One region of the Rhizobium sp. CC-YZS058 genome, then DNA from elsewhere that is predicted to be linked to it. Evidence: predicted binding sites of a transcription regulator. Region 1 holds the regulator's gene; the other holds the start of a gene.
What was found. The regulator PhoB, encoded in region 1, activates phosphate uptake and scavenging genes when phosphate is short. The targets are predictions, from matches to a motif close to TGTCATNNANCTGTCAT.
Positions count from the first base shown of each region.

Region 2: U8330_RS09160 (PhoX family phosphatase) is a predicted target of PhoB. The motif match lies at 2,692-2,708, and genes of this name have one in related genera.

Region 1 is NZ_JAYESJ010000001.1:3,379,029-3,386,319, forward strand. Features, by position in the region: gene U8330_RS16180 (aspartate aminotransferase family protein) at 1-514, opposite strand, end outside; gene U8330_RS16185 (GcrA family cell cycle regulator) at 1,003-1,557, shown strand; gene phoB (phosphate regulon transcriptional regulator PhoB) at 1,660-2,343, opposite strand; gene phoU (phosphate signaling complex protein PhoU) at 2,530-3,240, opposite strand; gene pstB (phosphate ABC transporter ATP-binding protein PstB) at 3,281-4,096, opposite strand; gene pstA (phosphate ABC transporter permease PstA) at 4,110-5,435, opposite strand; gene pstC (phosphate ABC transporter permease subunit PstC) at 5,432-6,916, opposite strand; gene U8330_RS16215 (substrate-binding domain-containing protein) at 7,017-7,291, opposite strand, start outside.
Region 2 is NZ_JAYESJ010000001.1:1,919,023-1,926,313, reverse strand. Features, by position in the region: gene ilvA (threonine ammonia-lyase) at 1-490, shown strand, start outside; gene U8330_RS09160 (PhoX family phosphatase) at 544-2,565, opposite strand; gene U8330_RS09155 (HlyU family transcriptional regulator) at 2,774-3,091, shown strand; gene U8330_RS09150 (Lrp/AsnC family transcriptional regulator) at 3,130-3,591, opposite strand; gene ald (alanine dehydrogenase) at 3,725-4,843, shown strand; gene U8330_RS09140 (GNAT family N-acetyltransferase) at 4,859-5,371, opposite strand; gene sseA (3-mercaptopyruvate sulfurtransferase) at 5,506-6,360, opposite strand; gene U8330_RS09130 (alanyl-tRNA editing protein) at 6,396-7,130, opposite strand; gene U8330_RS09125 (cysteine synthase A) at 7,139-7,291, opposite strand, start outside.

The DNA.
Region 1 (7,291 bases):
CATCCTTGACGGCCGTCAGATCGCCGAAGGGCACCTGAACGAAGCCGGGGGTCTTCGGGCCGAAGCCTTCGAGATACTTCGCCTGGCCGCCGGCAGCGATGGTTGCGAGCGTCCGGCCGTGGAAGGCGCCCTCGAAGGTGATGATGTGGAAGCGCTCCGGCCGGCCCTTGGAGAACTGGTAGCGGCGCGCCGTCTTGATGGCGCATTCCAGGGCTTCCGCGCCGGAATTGGTAAAGAAGACCTTGTCTGCGAAAGTGTTGGCCGTCAGACGCGCCGCAAGCTTCTCCTGCCCTGGGATCTCGTAGAGATTGGAGAGATGCCAGATCTTTTCCGCCTGCTCCTTGAGCGCGGCGACCAGATGCGGATGCGCATGGCCGAGCGAATTGACGGCGACGCCGGCCGCGAAATCGAGATAGCGGTTGCCATCCTCCGTCGTCAGCCAGACCCCCTCGCCGCGCTCGAAGCGGAGGGGCGCACGCATATAGGTGTCGTAAAGCGGCGTGGCCTCGGTCATGACGTGGAACTCCTTCGCTTGGCCGCCACCGCCGCGCGCTGAACGCGGTCTTTCAAGCAACGGCGCCTTCCCTTGCCGGCCGGCGCGGACCTCCGCGTGGCCGTCCGGTGCTCGAAACGGCCCGGAACAATGAAAAATGCCGCCTTGGCGGCGGCAGCGGCACTATTGTCATTCCGTGCCTTTCTGTCAACAAAACTCCCGCTTTTGTCGAGGTTTGCGGCGCATGAAACCATGCGCGTCACGCATCACCGACAGGCTTGCAAAATGATCACACCGACGGAGCAAGTTGGGGAAAACTCAAAAATCGATTCGGGCCGATTCCGGCGACTCTTGTCACGGAGTCACCCCATCTCTAGGTTAACTCTCAATTGCTAGACGCATGCGGCGGACCTAGTCACCAAAAGAGTCAAGGCGTTGTGGTTTCGGAGCTTCCGGAACACGGTGAGGGATTCGCTCTCCGAAATGCCTGGGATGGGAGACACGAGAGCATGAACTGGACGGATGAGCGCGTTGAGAAACTCAAGAAGCTTTGGGCCGAAGGCCTGAGCGCGAGTCAGATTGCCGCGCAGCTCGGCGGCGTAAGCCGCAATGCCGTGATCGGAAAGGTGCATCGCCTGTCCCTGCCGGGTCGTGCCAAGGCGGGCGGCAGCGCGCCGGCGGCTACGCGTCCGAAGCGGCCCGCGACCCCCGTTCGTCCGGTTTCCGCGGCGCCGGCCACGCAGGCACAGGAACAGCCCCGCGCCGTGGCGCCGCGTCCGGCAGCCCGCGCCACCAGCCCGATGGTTATCCATGAAACGCAGGACCGCGCTGTCGCTCTCTTCGAGGACGCCCAGCAGCCGGCCAATACCAACATTGCATCGCCCTCGTCGCGCAAGCTGGCGCTGACGCAGCTGACCGACCGGACCTGCAAATGGCCGATCGGCGATCCGATGAAGGACGAGTTCCACTTCTGCGGCAACGATGCGCCGGATACGTCGCCCTACTGCACCTTCCATGCCCGCCTCGCCTACCAGCCCTCTGCCGAGCGCCGCCGCATGCGCTGAGTGCGCAAACGGAAAACGAATGAGAAGAAGCCCTTCCCGCCTCGTGTTCGGAAGGGCTTTTTCGTTCGTGCCGGGGTGTGAAGCGTCCGGCCGAGGGTCCGATCAGCCTTCCAGCGAATAGCCGGCGCCGCGCACGGTGCGGATGACGTCCTGCATGTTGGCGAAGTTCAGCGCCTTGCGCAGCCGGCCGACATGAACGTCGACCGTGCGTTCATCGACATAGATGTCATGTCCCCAGACGCCGTCGAGCAATTGCGAGCGCGAAAAGACGCGGCCCGGCGAGGACATGAAGAATTCCAGCAGGCGGAACTCCGTCGGGCCGAGACGCACCTCGCGGCTCTTGCGATGCACGCGATGGGTCTCGCGGTCGAGCTCGATATCGCCGCATTTCAGGAGCGAGGAGAGCACTTCCGGCCGGGCTCGCCGCAGCATGGCGCGCACCCGCGCGATCAGTTCCGGCGTAGAGAACGGCTTGACGACATAATCGTCGGCTCCTGTCGCCAGGCCACGGACGCGCTCGCTCTCTTCGCCGCGTGCGGTCAGCATGATGATCGGCAGCCGCTCCGTTTCATTGCGCTGGCGCAGACGCCGGCAGAGCTCGATGCCGGACACGCCCGGCAGCATCCAGTCGAGGATGAGCAGGTCCGGCAGGCGCTCCTGCAGGCGGATCTCCGCTTCGTCGCCGCGCGCGATCGTATCGACCTCGAAGCCCTCCGCCTCGAGATTGTAGCGGAGGAGAACGCTCAGCGCCTCTTCATCTTCAACGACTGCTATCTTGGGTTGCATTTCATCCTACTCCCATCCCGCGCCGGCGGTCCGGCGTGCGGGGATCACAACTGGCCGCAAGGGCCCTTCTTGCTGTCCGGCCCCGGAGGCCGGCGGGTCAGTGCACAGTGAGGGTACCGCGCCGCCAGCGCCGTTGAACGCAGGCGGGACCGCCCTGAGACACGGGGCGCGCGGCAGCCGGATCACTCAGGTGGCGAGCGCACCCACCGTGTTTGCGGAATCATCCTTGGGGCGCTCGCCGAGCGGCTGGGCGCCGGTGGTCATGTAGTAGATCGTTTCCGCGATGTTGGTCGCGTGGTCGCCGATCCGCTCGATGTTCTTCGCGCAGAACAGAAGATGCGTGCAGGAGGTGATGTTGCGCGGATCTTCCATCATGTAGGTCAAGAGCTCGCGGAACAGCGAGGTGTAGATGGCGTCGATCTCGCTGTCGCGCTCGCGAATGCTCTTGGCCTTTTCGGCCGAGCGCGAGGCATAGACATCGAGCACTTCCTTGAGCTGCATCAGCGCCAGTTCGGCGAGATGTTCGAGCCCACGGGCGAGCTGGCGCGGCAGGCTGGTGCTGGACACCGCGATCACCCGCTTGGCCGTGTTCTTGCCGAGATCGCCCACCCGCTCGAGATCGGCGGCAATGCGGATGGAGCCCATGATCTCGCGCAGATCCGCCGCCATCGGCTGGCGCTTGGCGATGGTCACGATCGCCTTTTCGCCGATCTGGCGCTCGGCATCGTCGAGTACGACATCGTCGGAAATGACCTTCTGGGCGAGGCCCAGATCGGCATTGACGAGGGCGCGCACGGATTCGGCGACCATCTGCTCGGCGAGCCCGCCCATTTCGGAAATGCGGCGGCTCAGATATTTCAGGTCTTCATCATAAACGGAAACGATATGGCTGGCCATGGTCCTGTCCTTGTCTCAAGAGGCGCGGCGGGCACGGGCCTCAGCCGAAGCGACCCATGATGTAATCCTGGGTGCGCTGGTCATCCGGATTGGTGAACATCTTGTCGGTGTCGTTCTCCTCGACGAGATTGCCGAGGTGGAACATGGCGGTGCGCTGCGAGACGCGGGCGGCCTGCTGCATCGAGTGGGTGACGATGACGATCGTGTAATTGGCGCGCAGCTCGTGGATCAGCTCCTCGACCTTGGCGGTGGCGATGGGGTCGAGCGCCGAGCAGGGCTCGTCCATCAGGATCACTTCCGGGCTGACGGCGACGGCACGCGCAATGCACAGGCGCTGCTGCTGGCCACCGGAGAGGCCGGTTCCGGATTCGTGCAGACGGTCCTTCACCTCGTTCCAGAGGCCGGCCTTCTGCAGGCTCTGCTCGACGATCGCGTCGAACTCGGCCTTGGTGCGGGCGAGCCCGTGGATCTTCGGGCCATAGGTGACGTTTTCGTAGATCGACTTCGGGAAGGGGTTCGGCTTCTGGAACACCATGCCGACACGGGCGCGCAGTTCCACCACATCGATCGAAGGATCATAGATATCGCCGCCATCGAGCGTGATCTTGCCGGTCACGCGGCAATGGTCGATCGTGTCGTTCATGCGGTTGAGCGTGCGCAGGAAGGTGGACTTGCCGCAGCCCGAAGGGCCGATCAGCGCGGTCACGGTGTTTTCGCGGATGTCGAGGTTCACGTCGAACAGCGCACGCTTCTCGCCGTAATAGACCGACACATCCTTGCCGACCATTTTCAGGGGCACCGCATTCATTTTCTGGTCCACTGCCTTCTCGAGTGCTGCTTCGGTCATCATGTTCATCGTTTCTACCTCACTACCAGCGACGCTCAAAGCGACGCCGCAACAGGATTGCGCCAAGGTTCATGACCACCAGGAAGATCAGGAGAATGATGATCGCGCCGGAGGTCCGTTCGACAAATGCTCGTTCGGCTTCGTTGGCCCACATGTAGATCTGGACCGGTAGTGCGGTGGAGGGTTCGAGCGGCGATCCGGGGAAATCGACCACGAAGGCGACCATGCCGATCAGGAGCAGCGGCGCCGTTTCGCCGAGCGCGTGGGCAAGGCCGATGATGGTGCCGGTGAGGATGCCCGGCATGGCAAGCGGCAGGACATGGTGGAAGATCGTCTGCATCTTCGAGGCGCCGAGACCGAGGGCTGCTGCGCGGATCGATGGAGGCACGGCTTTGAGCGCCGCCCGTGTGGCGATGATGATGGTCGGCAGGGTCATCAGCGTCAGCACCAGGCCACCCACCAGCGCCGCAGAGCGCGGAAGGCCGGCAAAGTTGATGAAGACGGCGAGGCCCAGCAGGCCGTAGACGATCGAGGGAACGGCCGCGAGGTTGTTGATGTTCACCTCGATCAGGTCCGTCAGCCGGTTCTTCGGCGCAAATTCCTCGAGATAGATCGAGGCGGCGACGCCGATCGGCAGAGCGAGAACCAGAACGATCATCATCGTGTAGAGCGAGCCCAAAGCGGCGACGCCGATGCCGGCGGCCTCCGGCCGCGAGGACGCACCCGAGGTAAAGAGGCCGGTGTTGAAGTTGGCCGTCAGCGCGCCATCCTCGGCGAGCGTCTTCATCCAGGCCACCTGCTTGTCCTTGACCTTGCGGTTGGCTTCCGCAACCGAAAGATCGATCTGCCCCTTGTTGGCGGAATCGATATTGCCTTCGGCAAGCAGGGCGACCGGCATGGTCTGGCCGATGATCGCCGGGTTGGCGACGACGATGTCGCGCAGCTGGGTGCGGGCGCTCGCCGAAATCATGTCGGTGGCGAGCTTCACATCCGCCCGGTTCTTCGGATCGATGCCGAGCTTGGCCACCAGCGCATCGCGTACCAGCAGCGGGTAGTTCGCCGTCATCAGCTTGGCCGGATTGGTCGCCCGCTCGTTCTTGGGGTCGATGACCTGCTCGGAGAAGGTGATCGGCAGCGTGACCGTCGTCTGCAGGAAGGCGGTGTAGCCGTTGGAGATCACCGTCCAGAGCAGAAGGCAGAGGAAGAAAATGCCGGTGCAGATCGCCGCAATGCCATAGGCGCGGAAGCGACGTTCGGAAGCGTAGCGGCGCTTGATGCCGATATCGCGCCGGGCCTGGGCGGGACGCGCGGTGGGCGCACCCGGCAGCGAATGGGTGAAATCGGTCATTCGTACTGCTCCCGATATTTGCGGACGATGTAGAGCGCGTAGATGTTGAGGCAGAGTGTGATGGCGAAGAGCGTGATGCCAAGCGCGAAGGCGACCAGCGTCTGCGGCGAGGTGAATTCAAGGTCGCCGGTCAGCTGGTTGACGATCTTGACGGTCACGGTCGTCATCGGCTCGAAGGGATTGATCTGCATGCGCGCCGCAACACCGGCGGCCAGCACCACGATCATGGTTTCGCCGACGGCGCGCGAGGCGGTGAGCAGCAGCGCGCCGACAATGCCGGGAAGCGCTGCCGGCAGCACCACGCGCTTGATCGTTTCCGAGCGGGTCGCCCCAAGCCCGAGCGAGCCATCGCGCAGCGCGCGGGGCACCTGGGTGATGATGTCGTCGGAGAGCGAGGAGACGAAGGGGATCAGCATGATACCCATGACGATGCCGGCCGTCAGCACGCTCTGGGCCTGGATGAAGCTCGTATAATTGCCGGTCACGAGGCCGTTCAGCTGGGCCGAGATGTCGCGCAGGAACGGGCCGACGGTCACGAGGGCGAAGAAGCCGTAGACGATGGTGGGGATGCCGGCCAGGATTTCCAGCAGCGGCTTGGCGATGGAGCGAACCGGGTTGCTCGCATATTCCGCCATGTAGATGGCGGCGAAGAGGCCGATCGGCACCGCGAACAGCATGGCGACGAAGGCGATGTAGAGCGTGCCGGCCAGCAGCGGCAGGAGGCCGAACTGCCCGGCCTGGCCGGTGTTGCCCGCGGCGGCAAAGCGCGGATCCCAGACCGTGCCGAAGAAGAACTCGGCCGGCGAGACGGAGGCAAAGAAGCGCAGCGCCTCGGTCAGCATCGAGCCGATGATGCCGATCGTGGTCAGGATGGCGATGGAGGAGGCGAGCAAGAGGGCGCCGAGGATGACGCGCTCGACCCTGTTGCGGGCCCGGAAGCGCTGGTCGATGCCGCGTAGCGCAAAGACCGCACCGGCGATGGCAAGCAGCAGAACCACGCCGCCCATGGCGAGCGCGCTGGTCTGGCTCATCGCATTATACCGGTTGGCGGACTCGACCATGTAGGGCGCGCCGTCACCGGCGAGCGGAATGCCCCTGGCGGCCAGACCGTCGCGCAGCGAAACCGATCCATTGTCGATCGCGGCCCGCTCTTCCGGCGAGAGCAGAAGCAGGCCGCGGGCCACAGACTTGACCTGGCCGAGCGCCAGCTCGGTGGCGGCCGCGCCCTGGTTCAGCACGTCGTTCGGCAGGCCGAAGCGCGTGCGATCATCGATGACGGACGGGGCGACGGCAAGCCAGACGGCGAAGACAAGAAGCGCCGGCAGGAGCGAGAGAAGCGCTGCGTAACTGCCGTGATAGCCGGGAAGCGAATGAAGGGAGGAGAGCTTGCCCTTGGCCGAAGCGATGGAGCGCGCGCGTCCCATCAGAAAGGCACCGGCTCCGATCAGGAGCACGAGAAGGAACAGGAGTGATGCTGTCATCGGTCGGGTCCCCCGGTCTCGTCCACGCTGGAGAGCCGGCCAATCAGAGACGAAAGGGGTCCGGCGCGGCGAAGCGCCGCGCCGGATGATCCATCATGGATCAGAGCTGCTTGCCGTCGGTGAAGGCCTTGCGGGCGGCTTCGCGCTCGGCATCCGGAGCGGCGACGAGACCATAGGCGGCCAGCGGGCTTTCCGGACCGACCATCTGGTCGTCGAGGAAGAATTCGACATATTCCTTCAGGCCCGGGATGACGCCCAGATGCGCCTTCTTGACGTAGAAGAACAGCGGACGCGAGACCGGATATTCGCCGGATGCGATGGTTTCAACCGAGGGCACGACGCCGTTGACGGTGGCGACCTTCAGCTTGTCGGCAT
Region 2 (7,291 bases), 1.5 Mb from region 1:
CGCCGAGCAGACCCTGCTTCTCCCGGAGAACGCCATCTGCGTGACGATCACCGAAATGCTCAATCTCGAGGGCATGGTGCTGGAGCCTGCGGGCGCGCTGTCGATTGCGGCGCTGGAGGAACTGGGCCACGACCGGCTGGCCGGCAAGACCGTGGTCGCCGTCACGTCCGGCGGCAATTTCGATTTCGAACGTCTGCCGGATGTGAAGGAGCGAGCCATGCGGCATCTGGGCTTGAAGAAATACTTCATCCTGCGCATGGCGCAGCGCCCCGGCGCGCTCAAGGACTTCCTCGCCCTGCTGGGCGAGGAGGATGACATTGCCCGCTTCGAATATCTTAAGAAATCGGCCCGCAACTTCGGCTCGATCCTGATCGGCATCGAAACCAAGCGGCCAGAAAATTTCGTGCGCCTCAAGACCGTCTTCGACGAGGCGGGGCTGCGCTACCAGGACATCACCGACAACGAAATCCTGTCCAATCTCGTCATCTGACGCGCCATGACGCCGCGCCCCGCGAAGGGGCGCGGCACGTTGCCATTCGAGGATCAGACGCCGATCTTGCCGCCGTCCTGTCTGGTGATCGCCACCACCGAGGGACGGACCGGCATGCTGTCCTTGAAGTCCGGCCAGCGGGTGGAGAGATCCTCGTAATAGGAGAGGCGGCCGAAGCCTTCCCAGTCATCGCCGCCGTCGCCCGGATGCTGCACGGCCACGAAAGCGGTTTTGAGATCGGGCAGCATCAGCGGGCCGCACATTTCGGCGCCGACGGGCACGCGGAAAAACAGCTTGGAGGTGCCGCGCGCCGCGCCTGCCGTATCGACCGCCCAGAGGCCATCGGTGCGGCCGGTCCCGGAGGGCGAGTTGCCGTCCGTCGCAACCCAGAGACGGCCGTCGGCATCCACCGAGCAGTTGTCCGGCATGCCGAACCAGCCATTCTTGGTGGTTTCAGTCGAAAAGGTTGCACCGACCTCGGCAACGGAGGGGTCGCCGCACTTGAGCAAAATCTCCCAAGTGCCCTTCGTCGCTGCGAAATCGCCATTCTCTTCTGCGATTTCGATCAGGTGGCCGAAGGCGTTCTTCGCGCGCGGATTGGCGGCGTCGATCTGGTCGTCCTTGCGCTTGGTGTTGTTGGTCAGCATGACATAGACACGGCCATTGGTGCCGTTCGGCTGGATGTCTTCCGGACGGTCCATCTTCGTGGCTTCCAGCAGGTCGCCGGCCCGGCGCGCCTCGATCAGCACGTCGGCCTGGCTCTTGAAGCCGTTCGCCTCCGTCAGGGGGCCTGTGCCGTGGGTCAGCGGCATCCAGGTCACGGACCCATCCTCGCCGAACTTCGCGACATAAAGCGTGCCGTCATCGAGCAGGTCCATATTGGCCGCCCGATCGTTCGGGTTGAACGTGCCGGCCGTCACGAATTTGTAGACATAATCGAAACGCTCGTCATCGCCGAGGTAGAAGACCACGCGGCCATCCTTGGCGACGATCGATTCCGCACCCTCATGCTTGAAGCGGCCCAGCGCGGTGCGCTTCTTCGGCGTCGAGGTCGGGTCCATGGCGTCGACCTCGACCAGCCAGCCGAAACGATTCGCCTCGTTCGGCTCCTTGGATACGTCGAAGCGCTCGTGGAACTGGCCCCAGGCATAGGTGCCCTCGGGGAGGCCGAGCCGCTTGTAGTTCTGCGCCTCGGGATGGTTCGCCGGCAGAGTGCCCATGAAGTAGCCGTGGATGTTCTCCTCGGCCATGACATAGGTGCCCCAGGGGGTGACGCCGCCGGCGCAATTGTTGATCGTGCCAAACACGCGTGTTCCCGTCGGGTCGGCCTTGGTCCGGAGGCGCGGATGACCGGCTGCAGGGCCGTGGATCGCCATCTCGGTCATCGCGGTGATGCGGCGGTTCATCTTGCCGTCGCGAACGACCTGCCACTTGCCGTCCACCTTGCGGATCTCGACGATCGTGCCGCCATGAGCGGCCATCTCGATGTCGACGCGCTTCTGATCGGCCGCAGCGATGTCGAGCGCCTTGACCATCTTGCTCGGGTCCTTGCTGTCGGCTTTCTCTACAACCTTCACGATGCCCGGGAACATCAAGTGTTCGTTCGTATATTCGTGATTGACGACGAGGAGGCCGTGCTCGGAGGAGCCGTCGAGCGGGATGAAGCCGACATAGTCGTTGTTGTAGCCGAACTGGCGCGCCTGGGCTTCTGGCGACTGGTTCGCGGGATCGAACTCCGGCGAATCGGCAAACAGCGGATCGCCCCAGCGCAGCAGCACGTCGGCATCATAGCCGTCGGCGACGTGATGGGTCTGATCGACGCCGGCCTCGACTTCCGGGAAGGTGAAGGCCGAGCCTCCGGCAGCGCGGGCCTCATCGGCCGTCAACAGCGCCAGCGGGCTGACCGTGGCCGAGATGGCGGACACCGCGAGACAGCCCTTCAGAAGGCCGCGCCGGGAGAAGCGCCGCGAAATGATCTCGCCCATCGTCGGATTGGCGGTCTCGTTGTGACCGTCGTGGTCGGCTTCTTCCAGCTGGGAGGTCGGGAACATGCTTTGGGACAGCAGATCGGCCATATCGGTTCTCCTGATCGTTGAAACGGCGGCACGACGCGCCGCGGACATGCCCGCAGGGGATCAAGGCTTGCGATGTCTGCCGTCGCGCCCCCGCTCTGGCAATGCGCAAGGCCATACGGTGCCAAGGTCACAGTTTTGCGACATGCGAGCGGCGCAAGGGGTGTGCCCTGGCTTTGACTTCCGGCGCGAGCGCCGCTAGATCAAAGGCATGGCTTCTTTCTTCTCGCGCCTTTTCAGCCGGTCCGGCACCGGCGACACGACAGACACCGCGGCGGCCGGCTCGACCGAGCGCTATGGCGACTGCCTGATCCGGGCGGCGCCGATGAAGGAGGCCAGCCAGTACCGCCTTGCCGGCGCGATCGAGAAAGAGGTGGATGGAGCGCTGCGCGTGCGCAGCTTCATTCGCGCCGATCTGTTCGCCTCGCTCGACGACGCGACCGAGGCCAGCCTGCGCAAAGGGCGGCAGATCGTCGACCAGACGGGCCCCTCGCTCTTCGCCGATCCGGAGCCCAAGCGGCAGGTCTGAGCTTCATCATCCTCTGAGCGTTCGCTCACAAGGCACTGTTATATCCCGACATTCGGCCGGTCGATCACTTCGCGCAGAGAAAAGCTGGAGTTGATCCGCACGACATGCGGCAGGGCGGAAAGCCAGTCTCGGTGGATGCGCTCGTAATCCTCCAGGTCGCGGGCGGCAACGCGCAGGATATAGTCATACTCGCCTGACATCAGGTAGCAGACCAGCACGTTCGGACAGAGCTTCACCGCCGCTTCGAACTCCGAGAGCGTGCGGGCGAACTGGCCGGACAGCGAGATATGGACGATGGCCATGATCTTGTAATCCAGCGCCTTGTGAGACAGGCGGGCGTGGTAGCCGGTGATGACCCCCGATCGCTCCAGCATGTCGAGCCGACGCGAACAGGCGGAAGCGGAGAGGCCGACACGTTCGGCGAGCTCGGCGTTGGAGATCCGGCCCTCTCGCTGCAAGGTGCGTAAGATGGCCTGATCGATGCTGTCGAGCGCACTCATGTGTGGATCCTTCGACGAATGTCCCATTTCACGCAAGAAACGATCATTTGCGCTGGTTCGCAAGCGCATCTTTGCAAGGACATGAGGCGTCGAAGCTGCTTGACTGTCGGACGAGGACACGCAGGAGGACAGGATGCGCGTTGGTTGCCCGAAGGAAATCAAGAACCATGAATATCGCGTCGGGCTGACCCCCGGCGCAGTCCGTGAATATGTGGCCCATGGCCATGAGGTGGTGATCGAAACCAAGGCCGGGGCAGGGATCGGCGCGGAAGACGATGCCTATCGCGCGGCCGGCGCCAAGATCGTTTCGTCGGCTAGGGAGATCTTCGAAAAGGCCGACATGGTCGTGAAGGTCAAGGAGCCCCAGCCGGAGGAATGGGCGCAGCTGCGGGAGGGGCAGCTCCTCTACACCTATCTGCATCTCGCGCCCGATCCGCGTCAGACGGAGGGCCTGCTCGGCTCCGGCGTCACGGCGATCGCCTATGAAACGGTCACCGACGAGCGTGGCGGCCTGCCCTTGCTGGCGCCGATGTCGGAAGTGGCCGGCCGCCTGGCGATCCAGGCCGGGGCGACGGCGCTGCAGAAGGCCCATGGCGGCCGCGGCATCCTGCTCGGCGGCGTGCCGGGCGTTCTGCCGGCCAAGGTCACCGTGCTCGGCGGCGGTGTCGTGGGCCTGCATGCGGCGCGCATGGCCGTCGGCCTCGGCGCGGACGTGACGATTCTCGACCGCTCCCTCCCGCGTCTTCGCCAGCTGGACGAACTTTTCGCCGGACGTGTCCATACCCGCTATTCGACGATCGACGCCCTGGAGGAAGAGGTCTTCTCGGCCGATCTCGTGATCGGCGCGGTGCTGATTCCGGGCGCAGCGGCACCGAAGCTCGTGACGCGCGAGATGCTGTCGGGCATGAAGCGCGGTTCGGTCATCGTCGACGTGGCGATCGACCAGGGCGGCTGCTTCGAAACCTCGAAAGCCACGACCCATTCCGACCCCACCTTTGAGGTCGACGGTGTCGTGCATTACTGCGTGGCGAACATGCCGGGCGCCGTGCCGGTAACGTCCGCGGCAGCGCTCAACAATGCGACGCTGCACTACGGACTGCAGCTCGCCGACCGCGGCCTCGCCGCGCTGACCGAAAACCGCCACCTGCGCAACGGCCTCAACGTCCATCGCGGCCGCGTCACCAACCTCGCAGTCGCCGAAGCCCTCGGCTACGAGGGCCATGCGCCGGAGACGCTGCTGAAGAGCGCGTAACGGCTCAGCCGTCCATCAAAGCCCGCGTGCGAGCGCGAGGAGTTCGGCGTCGGTCAGGGGTGCGAGCTCGGCCTGGTGGGTGGAGATGGGGTTGAAGCCGAAGCGTTGGTAGAGTTGCAGGGCGCGGGGATGGTCGAGATCGTTGGTCTCGACCGTCACCCGCTTGGGCCCATAGCTCCAGCAGGCATAGAGCGCCTGCAGCAGAAACCACTTGCCAAGGCCGAGGCCGAGCGCGCGCTCGAACAGGCCGAAATGGGTCAGCTCGACCGTGTCCTCGTCCTTGTGGAAGATCTCGAAGAAGCCGGCCGGCGCGCCGTTGACATAGAGAACGGTCACGCAGTTGCGCTTGTCGTGGAGATGCGCGGTCAGCGCCTCCTCGCTCAGCCGCAGCCGGTCCACCCACTGCCAGCGGCGGCCGACCTGCAGATAGAGGAAGCGGTAATAGGCGAGCGGAATTTCCGGCACGCGCATCAGGGCAGTCTGGATATTGGCCGGAAAGGGCAGGCTCTGCTTGGGCGGCGCCACCATTTCCAGCCTGGTGATATGGACCGCGATGGGGTCCGGCGTTGCATCAATCGCCCCATCATCACCCGCAAGGCCCAGAGCCTCGCTCGCATCTGCATTGTCCGTCACGTCAGCCCTTTCCGTGCATCGCTCCGCCGTCAGGCCTTGCCTGTGACGACCTTGGTCTCCGGCCGGCTGCCCCATTCCGACCAGGAGCCATCGTAAAGGGAATTGTTCTTGTGTCCAATCGATTGCAGCGCCAGCGAAAGCACCGCGGCGGTGATGCCGGAGCCGCAGCTTGTCACCACCGGCTTCGTCAGGTCTATCCCCGCCTCTTCGATCATGGCCTTCAGCGCGGGCAGAGGCTTCAGCCGCCCCTGGTCGGCAAAGGCGGTGGCCGGCAGGCTGCGTGCGCCCGGCATATGGCCGGACCGCATGCCGGCGCGGGGCTCGGGCTCCTCGCCGGTGAAGCGGCCGGCGCTGCGCGCATCGGCGATCTGCCGGCTCTGGTCGTCGACGATCCGGGTCATCTCCTCGAAGGAGGTGACAGCCGTTTCGTCGAAGCGGGGCGTGAAGGTCGCGATGTCGATGACGGTGCGCTCCGCCGTCACCGGCCGCCCTTCCGCCTTCCAGGCATCGAAACCCCCATCGAGAAGATAGACCGTCTCTGCCCCCATGGTGCGCAGCATCCACCAGACGCGCGGCGCGGAGAACAGGCCCGGTCCATCATAGACGACGATCGTATCCGTCTCCGACAGGCCGAGCGCGCCGACGCCGCCGGCAAATCCGACGGGCGAGAGCAACGTATGCGGCAGGCCGCTGGTGGGGTCCGACAAGCCCTCGTGGTCGAAGAACACGGCGCCCGGAATGTGGCCGGCATCATACTCCGCCTTGGCGTCGCGCTTCTGGGCCGGGAGGTACCAGGACGCATCGACGATCCGAAGGTTCGGAGCGCCCAGCCTCTGCTGGAGCCAATCGGCAGACACGACGAAGGGGCTTTTCTCGGCAGTCATGGCAGTCTCCTCCTCAAAAGACGGGGCGGGCGCGGTCAGGCGGCGGGGGTGCCGAAGCGGATGCGCAGCCGCCGGCTTTCCTTGCCCTTTTTCTCGATCTTGGAAATGTAGATCTCGCCCACTTCCTGCGTCTCCGACACATGGGTGCCGCCGCAGGGCTGGCTGTCGATCGCGGAGTCCTCGCCGATGCACACGAGGCTGATCCGGCCGAGGCCCATCGGCGGGCGGACGTTCTTGGAGCGGACGATGCCGGGATTGGCGGCCAGCTCCCCATCGGTGATCCACTTGAGAAAGACCGGATGATTCTCGCGCACCAGCTGCATCAGCCGTTGGGTGATCTCATCCTTGTCGACGAGATCGCTGAGGTCGAAATCGACCCGGCTCTCCTCCTCGCCGACAGCCGCGCCGGTAATGGGGTAGGGGAGCACGACGGAGAGCAGGTGGCAGGCGGTGTGCATGCGCATCAGCCTGTAGCGGCGGGGCCAGTCGATATGCAGCGTCAGCGCCTCGCCGACTTCCGGCCGCGCTGCCCCCTCGGCCGGCATATGCACGATGTCGTTCTTGGTCTCGCCGGTGCGCGTTGTGACGATTCCGATCATCGACCCGTCCGCGCGCTCCAGCGTGCCGCTGTCACCGGGTTGGCCGCCGGAGGTGGCGTAGAAGCAGGTGCGGTCCAGCACGATGCCGCCATCCTCCAGCACCGCCACCACCCGCGCCTCCGCGGTCGAAAGATAGAAATCGTCGCGGAAAAGGGCATCGGTGGCGGTCATGCGGCGGGTTATCCAACAGGCTCGTAAGGGACGGTGATGGTCGACGCCCGGGTGAGCCAGGACGGGACCGGCAGGCTCTTCGACCGCAGGAAGTCCGGGTTGAACAGCTTCGACTGATAGCGATTACCATAGTCGCACAGGATGGTCACGATCGTGTGGCC